One region of the Metabacillus sp. KH_069 genome, then DNA from elsewhere that is predicted to be linked to it. Evidence: riboswitches for the same ligand, from Rfam matches in the RefSeq annotation. Region 1 holds a riboswitch; each other region holds the start of a gene.
What was found. Region 1 has a riboswitch for cobalamin ahead of metE (5-methyltetrahydropteroyltriglutamate--homocysteine S-methyltransferase). Riboswitches for the same ligand answer to the same signal wherever they lie in the genome.
Positions count from the first base shown of each region.

Region 2: another riboswitch for cobalamin. It lies ahead of AC3ISE_RS10500 (cob(I)yrinic acid a,c-diamide adenosyltransferase); the one in region 1 lies ahead of metE (5-methyltetrahydropteroyltriglutamate--homocysteine S-methyltransferase).
Region 3: another riboswitch for cobalamin. It lies ahead of AC3ISE_RS04190 (ribonucleoside-diphosphate reductase subunit alpha); the one in region 1 lies ahead of metE (5-methyltetrahydropteroyltriglutamate--homocysteine S-methyltransferase).
Region 4: another riboswitch for cobalamin. It lies ahead of AC3ISE_RS14180 (DUF4430 domain-containing protein); the one in region 1 lies ahead of metE (5-methyltetrahydropteroyltriglutamate--homocysteine S-methyltransferase).

Region 1 covers NZ_CM174460.1:2,269,963-2,272,164, reverse strand. The annotation lists gene AC3ISE_RS11260 (GNAT family N-acetyltransferase) at 147-950, shown strand; cobalamin riboswitch at 1,021-1,224, shown strand; gene metE (5-methyltetrahydropteroyltriglutamate--homocysteine S-methyltransferase) at 1,375-2,202, shown strand, end outside.
Region 2 covers NZ_CM174460.1:2,118,125-2,120,326, reverse strand. The annotation lists gene AC3ISE_RS10505 (Dph6-related ATP pyrophosphatase) at 1-570, shown strand, start outside; cobalamin riboswitch at 637-820, shown strand; gene AC3ISE_RS10500 (cob(I)yrinic acid a,c-diamide adenosyltransferase) at 951-1,499, shown strand; gene AC3ISE_RS10495 (cobyric acid synthase) at 1,483-2,202, shown strand, end outside.
Region 3 covers NZ_CM174460.1:813,438-815,639, reverse strand. The annotation lists gene dat (D-amino-acid transaminase) at 15-869, opposite strand; cobalamin riboswitch at 1,117-1,299, shown strand; gene AC3ISE_RS04190 (ribonucleoside-diphosphate reductase subunit alpha) at 1,482-2,202, shown strand, end outside.
Region 4 covers NZ_CM174460.1:2,835,189-2,837,390, forward strand. The annotation lists gene AC3ISE_RS14175 (ECF transporter S component) at 33-548, opposite strand; gene AC3ISE_RS14180 (DUF4430 domain-containing protein) at 563-973, opposite strand; cobalamin riboswitch at 1,184-1,385, opposite strand; gene AC3ISE_RS14185 (ATP-binding protein) at 1,476-2,202, opposite strand, start outside.

The DNA of each region.
Region 1 (2,202 bases):
GAGTAAGGCGCTTGCGCTAGACAACTATATGCAAAATTTAATAATCTGCGAACTGAAAAACTTCTCTATTAAAATATATATCAAATTAACTAGAGAATGTTAGAATATTCTAAAAGACTTAAATTTTTTTTGTCAGGAGAAGAGAAATGAGCGATCAGCAAATGCAAATTAAATTAATAGATAAAAAAGAATACGGTCATGCAGCTGAATTTTTACGGACCGATTTCGAATTGAATGCATTGATTATCGAGGACTTGTCAGAAGAACATATGATGGTTTACGGAAGTTATCAGAATATGCATTTGAATGCCCTTTTAATGATCTATCCTGAAAAAATTTATTACTACAGTCCTATTATCAATCTCCCATTAACTGAATTTGCATCCATTATTCAGGAAACTGGCATCCGCAAAATTGTCGGGAAAAAAGAATTGATTGATGAGTTTAAACATCACTTTCAAATGGATCTTGAGAGTGATTCTTTCATGCTCAAGTATGGAGGAAGCAAAGATTTACAGCCAAGCGAGGATATAAAAGTGATTACCAGTCTCGAAGAATGCCGAAAACTTTACGATTTGTTCATGCAGGTCGATGAATATAAAATGGTTGTACCGAATGAAGACTTCTTTGCGAATGATCACTATCAAAACATAGAAGCAGGAAAATTGAAAGTTTTATACAAGGCTGAAGATGGAAAAATGGTTTCGACAGCAGGCGTATTTATTGAAAGCAGCCGCACTGCCATTATAGTTGGTGTAGCTACGCCCCCCGCGCATCGGCGGAAAGGATATGCCTCAGAAATGATACGTGCCATTTGCCATGAGCTTGCAGCTGAAGAAATGGACATTTATTTGTTTTATAACAATCCAGATGCGGGGAATCTTTATAAACAGCTTGGATTTTATGAAGCTGCCAAATGGAAAGTCCTTGGAATAGCTGCACAGACTTAATATAATACTTGCATGAAACCAAAACTTCAGCTATGCTTAAAAACAATTGTTGCTTAATTTAAAAAATTTAATATTTTTAAAAGCGATAGGTGCTAATGGCAAGAGTATTTTTCTGTCTTAGCTTAAAAGGGAAGCTCGGTGAAAATCCGACGCGGTCGCGCCACTGTAATGGGGAGAATTTTATAAAGACCCACTGTTTTTCAAATGAAAAATGGGAAGGGAATAGAATTCAATGAACCTGAGTCAGGAGACCTGCCTATTGTATGCACTTCATGCCTACGCGAAATAGGGAGGGTGATGCGATATGTTGAAACCTGTCTTGTGTCTCAACTCAAGTTAACTTTGTCCATCAAACTCTCTTTATGCAAGAGAGTTTTTTTCATGCACAGAAAGTTGAGAGATGATAAGAAACGGGGGAACAGCAATGACCATTAAAAATTCAAACTTAGGTTATCCGAGAATCGGAGAAAAAAGAGAGTGGAAAAAGACGCTGGAATCGTTTTGGAAAGGCGATATAACGGAACCGCAATTTAAACAGCAGATGAAACAGATCAGACTGTCTCATTTGCAGAAACAGCAGGAAAAAGGAATTGATCTAATACCGATTGGTGACTTCAGCTATTATGATCATATTTTGGATACAGCAGTTTTGTTTGGCCTGCTGCCGGAGAGGTTCCGGAAGCAGGATGCTAACTCCCTTCAGACCTATTTTGATATTGCAAGAGGCAGCAGAGATCAAGTGGCGGCTGAAATGACAAAATGGTTTAACACGAATTATCATTATCTTGTACCTGAACTGGGTCAAGCAGAGCCAAGACTGACTAAAAACCGGCCGTTGCATCTTTATCTTGAAGCAAAAGAAGAGCTGGGCATAAACGGCAAGCCTGTTCTTGTCGGTCCGCTTACCTTAGTTGCTTTATCAAAAGGGGAAAATAAAGACCAAGTTCTTCAGAAGTTAATTCCTTTATATGTTCAGGTCCTGCAGGAGCTTGCAGATGCAGGCGCTGAGTGGATACAGATTGATGAACCGGTGTTCGTGACATCGGATGCAGATGATGCATTATTTTTAAAGGCTCAAGAAATTTATGGAACAATCAAAAGAGAAACAGTAAATGCGAAGCTGCTGATACAAACTTATTTTGAAAGTGTTGAACAATACGATCACCTAGTCAGCCTTCCGGTTGATGGTATTGGACTAGATTTCGTATATGACAGCGGTCTATCCCTTCAAAAGCTGCAAACCGCAGGATTC
Region 2 (2,202 bases), 150 kb from region 1:
CCAGTGGAGCTGGAAAGAACGTTCGGACATGGCGAGAAATTGGAAGCGATTCTAAAACAAAGTGAAGCCTTAGGTATTCCTGTGCATTTTATTAGATGCACATTTAAAGGATATACTCAAAGTTTTATAGATTCACTTAGAGAGTTGAAGGAAAACTATCATCTTACAAGTGCAGCTTTCGGAGATTTGTATCTTGATGAACACCGCAGCTGGGGAGAGAATGCAGCGAACTCTGCCGGGTTAGAAGCACTGTATCCGCTCTGGATGGAGAAGAAGGAAGCAGCGCACGCCCTTCAAGCTTTTGCAAATAGCGGATACAAAGCAGTCATCATCCGAACTCAGGATGATGTGCTTGATAAAACATGGCTTGGCAAGGAAATTGATCAGCAGCTAATTGAAAAAATGAAGTCCGAGCCTGTCTGTCCTATGGGTGAGGCAGGAGAATATCATACCTTTGTGTATGATGGCCCGTTATTTAAAAAGCGAATCCAGCTTACATTTGGCGAGAAAACACAAATGGAAACTATGACGCGTCTGGAGCTTGAAGGTTTAACCCTCATCGTGAAATAGTCTGACTGACGTTTCAGAAAAAAGATTTTGATGACATTTCCATTTTTATAGATTACAATGAACAAAAAAATATGATTCTTTAAAAGTGCCTGATGAAATCAGGATAATAGGGAAACCGGTTAAAATCCGGTGCAGCCCCCGCTACTGTAAGCGCAGATTCCATTGAGATGCCACTGACTTTTTAAGTTGGGAAGGTTCAATAGAAAATGAAGCGTGAAGCCAGGAGACCTGCTTTTAAAGATTGATTGCTTGTTTTTCGGTGGGAAAAATAAGTCAGGTACCCTTAGTGTGTAAGAATTTGCTTATTAAAGGCCTTGACTGACTTCCTATTCAGTTCAAGGTCTTTTTTATGTTTATAGACAAAAAGAGGAGATGCGGGAATGACAGGAAATGATCAAAAAGGAAGAGTGCTCATTTTTACGGGCAACGGCAAAGGAAAAACAACAGCGGCCATCGGTCTTGCTGTCAGGTCAATCGGAAGAGAAATGAAAGTCTCCATCCTTCAATTTATAAAATCACCCGAAAGAACCTATGGTGAAAAAAATGTGCTTGAAACACTCAACGGTGCAGAGATCCATCAGCTTGGCGCCGGATTCACTTGGACAAAAACACCTGATGTTCACCGCAAAGCGTTAAAATCAGCCTGGAGTATAGCTAAAGAAAAGATAGTAAGCGGCAAGTATGATGTTGTCATTCTTGATGAAATCAATAATGCGCTAGCTATTCAGAAGTTCCCGGTTGATGACGTTCTGCCAATAGAGGATGTTATACATACGATTCAAAACCGCCCGACCCACGTTCATATCGTTCTGACAGGAAGAGATGCAAAAGAAGAAATAAAAGAAATCGCGGATCTTGTGTCTGTCATCAATGTGGAAAAGCACTACTACGAAGAAGGTGTAGATGCCATTTATGGAATTGAATATTGAAGAACAAAACGCATTAAAACTCATGATTCAAGGGACACATTCTGACGCAGGAAAAAGCATGCTCGTCACAGCACTCTGCCGGATTTTCAGGCAGGACGGCTATCAAACAGCCCCGTTTAAATCGCAAAATATGGCTCTGAATTCTTATATTACGAGTGATGGCAAGGAAATCGGAAGGGCTCAGGGAATTCAGGCGGAGGCTGCCCGAATAGAAGCCACGACTGATATGAATCCCATTTTGATCAAGCCATCAAAAGACATGGAATCTCAGGTGGTTTTTCATGGGAAGCCCTATGCAAATATGAGGGCAACCGAGTATAGAGAGGATTTTTATCATTTAGGGCTTCAGGCGATCAAGGATTCGCTGATGAAGCTGTCAAACAAATACGAAGTCATTGTGATCGAAGGGGCAGGTTCTCCTGCAGAAGTGAATTTAAATGACCGTGAGCTTGTGAACATGAGAGTAGCAGCAATCGCAGAGGCTCCAGTGATTTTAATCGGAGATATTGACAAAGGAGGCGTTTTTGCCAGCCTGGTCGGGACCCTGCAGCTGCTGAGCGAGGCGGATCGGAACCGGATTATCGGGGTGATCATCAATAAATTCAGAGGCGATCTATCTCTGCTTCAGCCGGGACTGGACTGGTTTGAAGAATATACAGGGCTTCCGGTACTTGGAGTTGTTCCCTTTTTGCCGGACCTGGAA
Region 3 (2,202 bases), 1.5 Mb from region 1:
TTAATACATGTACCTTATCCAATAACCTTTTCTTCGTTGATAATCATTTCTTCAAACAACCGCTGAAGCTTTCTCGTAACAGGTCCGGGCACCCCTTCTCCAACCTTCATGGAATCAATCTCCGTGACTGGTATGACCTCACTCGTCGTAGAAGTAATAAACGCTTCATCAAGCGTTTTGAGGTCGTCTACTTTCAATCTCTCTTCCGCCAGCGTCAATCCGTTTTTTCTGCAAAGATCTGCAACTTTCATGCGAGTCACACCATTTAAAATCAAATGATTCGCAGGGTGTGTATAAATGGTCCCATTCTTTACACCGTAAAAATTAGACGAAGAACCCTCCGTTATATGCTCACCGCGATGAAGCAGAGCCTCGTATGCTGCATTTTCGTAAGCCTCCTGTTTGGCGAGAACATTCCCAAGCAAATTCAGGCTTTTGATATCACATCTCAGCCAGCGGATATCTTCAATAAGATACAGCTTAATGCCTTTTTCCTGCTCTTTTACAGGCTTTGAGCAAGGAATTGGATAGGCTACTATCTTAGGAGTAACGTCTTTTCCCGGAAAAAGATGCTTCCTTCCTGTTACCCCGCGTGTGATTTGCATATAAACAGCACCATCTTGCACCTGATTTTTATGGATGAGTTCATTCAGCATTCCTGTTAATTCTTCTGCTGAATGCTGAAGTACAATCTTAATCTCTTTTGCACTTCTGACAAATCGCTCCATGTGCTCTTTCATCGCAAAAAACGAGCCATTATATACTCTGATTACCTCGTACACGCCATCCCCAAATTGATATCCTCTATCTTCAAAATCAATGGATACTTCGTTTTTCTGCTTAAATTCACCGTTTAAAAGTATGTACATATGAAGGCTCCTTTGGTTAGATTGAAGGCTGTTTTCTGAAATAAATCGATTTTATTACATGTGATTGAATGAAAAACTTCCTCTCTCTATGTTATGATGAAACACGCTGGTCTGTAAAATGGTTTCATCTTTTTATTTGTTTTTTTACAGATTTCAGTTGAAATTTCTTTTCCTGTCCATTATGATGAAATTATCCACAAACACAAGATATTGATAAAAAATCAAAATCGCAATACTACATATTGAAAAACAACAGCAAGCAAAGGTGCCAATTTATTGGCTTAAAAGGGAATCCGGTGCAAATCCGGAACTGTCCCCGCAACTGTAAGTGTGACGAACTGGGAATACCACTGTACGAGATTGAAGTATGGGAAGGACTCAGCGCAGAATGATCACAAGTCAGGAGACCTGCCATTTGATTGCTATAGTTTCGAATTCTTCGGGGACTGAGGAGATGAAACGATGGTTAATAACAGGACTGCTTGTATCCTTTTATTCTATCGTTTGATCCGCTCATGATCCCATGAGCGGATTTTTTTTTAGGTATAAACATCACACAATCAAGAGCTGATTAAAGCCTTTGCGCTTTATTATTTTTTAGGAGGATGTCAAATGGCAACCAAAATGGCAACAATTATTTTTAATGAACTGACACTTGAAAAAGCCCCATTTTCAGAAAAACGGATAAGAGACTTCATAGATGAAATCGGACACGGCTTCAAAGAGCTTGACCTGGATGCTTACAGCACAAGAATTGTACAAAGCATCGAAGGCCGCAGTGAATATACAACATCCCAAATCTCCAATCTCCTTATTCTCGAAGGTCTCTCCAATATTAGTGAGCTTGAACCTCAATGGACTTACTTTTGTGCACGCATTTATCTAAGAAAGCTATATAAGGAAGCTGCGTTCAACCGCAATCAGCCAAATGGATATGATTCGTTTCTGAACTTACTTAAAACACTGACTGATAAGGGCATATACAGTCCGAATTTGCTGAACGCATATTCAGACGAAGAAATACAAAGCCTTTCATCAATCATTCAGCCGGAAAAAGACAAGCTGTTTACATACATTGGACTCCGCACCTTGTCGGACCGCTATTTAGCAAGAGATTTTGATAAAAAAACATTTGAACTGCCGCAGGAACGCTATCTTGTCATCGCCATGACGCTTATGGCCAATGAAAAAACAGAGCATCGCCTTCAGCTTGTCAAAGAAGCTTACTGGGCTCTCAGCAATCTGTATATGACCGTTGCTACACCGACATTATCAAATGCAGGGAAGCCTGTCGGCCAGCTGTCGAGCTGTTTTATAGATACAGTTGATGATA
Region 4 (2,202 bases), 570 kb from region 1:
AAACTAATCGCTCTTTTATTTTACCATTTTTCTTATTGCATTGTTACGCCATAATCCTTCTTATTCAAGTAATACTCAAACGTTTTTCTCATGATAGGGTATAGCAAAAGAAAGAAAATGCCATTTCCGATTGCATGTGCTGTATCAAAAGGCAGACCAGCAAGATAATAGGCGAATCCATGGTCAGTCAAGACAAACATATTCAGTGAAACAACAAACCCGAATAGGTATCCTGCTAATACAGAAATGGGTGTAAAGATGATAAGACGATTTGATTTCACATATTTGCCTAAAAGACCTGATATCAATGCGAGAATGCCCCATGCGAGCATTTGCCAGATTGTCCATGTTCCCATCCCGAGCAGCAAATTGCTCAGGAAGCACCCTAAAACGGCTACAATCATGCCATTTACAGGGCCAATTAATATTGAAGTGATGAGAATAATGGCAGTCATTGGCTGAATATTCGGCACAAATTGAAATGCCATTCTTCCAACAACTGATAGTGCGATCAGCAGCGAAAGCAGACTGATTCTTCTAGTCGACATAGCGCTCTCCAGGATTACTCATATTTTCTTAAATCGAACTCAACTTTATCTCCATCTTTCAGCTCGATTTCATTAGCACCCGTCATTGCGTCTTCTCCATTAACAATTAAATGCCAGTAAGTTTTATCCGCATCGCTTGCCATGATTCCATCAATTCCGCTGATAAAGCCGCCAGATTCTTCTACTTTGAAATTCGCTTTCATTGCATCCATCAGTGTCTGACCTTCTTCAAAAGCCAATTCTTTAGAGTCTACTTTTTCTGCCATTTCATTTTTAGTAAGTGTGACAGCAGCTTTCATTTCTTCTGCTTCATCAGCAGCCTGTTCAGATTTTGGAGCTTCTTTCTTCGGTTCCTCCGCTGTATTTCCGCAAGCTGCAAGCAGCGCTAAAAGGAAAACGGACAGTAAACTTATTAATTTTTTCACAACTAATCTCTCCTTCTTCTGTATGTATCTATTTAGTGGATCATGAAACACTTCACGGAAGTCAGGCTCTGGAGCTTGATCTTTTTATCCTGAGAAATACGAAAAAGCCCATCTCCTAAGATGGGCTTAAAAACGGCATAAATAGATTGGGATTGTATGCAAAGAAACATAAATCCTGCCGTTTCTATGCTCAAGCCCCGAAGAATACAAACAATGTAAGAGATATCGGCAGGTCTACTGACTTTTGCGTCATCCTCCACTCGAACCTTCCCATATAATAAACAGCAATAGAGCCATCTGATTATACAGTGGTTTAGACAAAGTTTCGTCGGCAAATACAGTTGCGGGGACAGTTCAGGCATTTCACCTGATTCCCTATTAAGCGTAAAGCACCTATATCTCAAAGTATACGATTTTATTAATTCAGTCTTATTTTACATAAAACGACTGAGGTCTTCAACAGAAATTTCATTCGGTGTTTCTTATGAAACAAGAATTTTCGTCATGTTCTATCAGAAACATCGCTTTTTCGAGGCAAATAGAAGCTGAACGCTGTCCCTTCATTCACCTTGCTGTGAACATTAATTGTGCCTGCATGGGCATCAACGATGTTTTTTGCAATCGCAAGGCCAAGTCCAGTGCCCGAACGACCTCTTGTTCTTGCTTTATCCGCTTTATAAAAACGTTCAAAGACAAAAGGCAAATCCTCTTCTACAATACCCGTTCCTGTATCTTTTACGTCAATTTTCATGCCGCCTGCAACGGTTTGAACATGAATTTCAACAGATCCCCCTTCTTGGGTATGTCTGATCGCATTATCAACAAGGTTCGTCAAAACCTGTTCAATCTTATCCGGATCAAGGACAAACTCAGGATCATCCAGTGAAAAAGAGGAGGTTAACGTAATTTTTTTGTCTCTTGCAAGTCCCTGGAATTTCCGGCTGATTTTCTCAATAAACTCATGAACCAAGATTCGCTCTAAATTAAGAGAGATGTGTCCTGCTTCCATTCTTGCAAGATCAAGCAAATCGTTAACAAGTCTTCCCATGCGCAGTGATTCATCATAGATGACCTGAGCAATCTCTTTTTTCTCTTCCTCAGAGCTTGCAATGTCATCGACAATCGCTTCACTGTATCCCTGCAGCATGGCAATCGGCGTTCTCAGCTCATGACTGACATTGGCAATAAAATCTTTACGGAGCTTATCGAGTCTTCTTTCTTCTGTCATA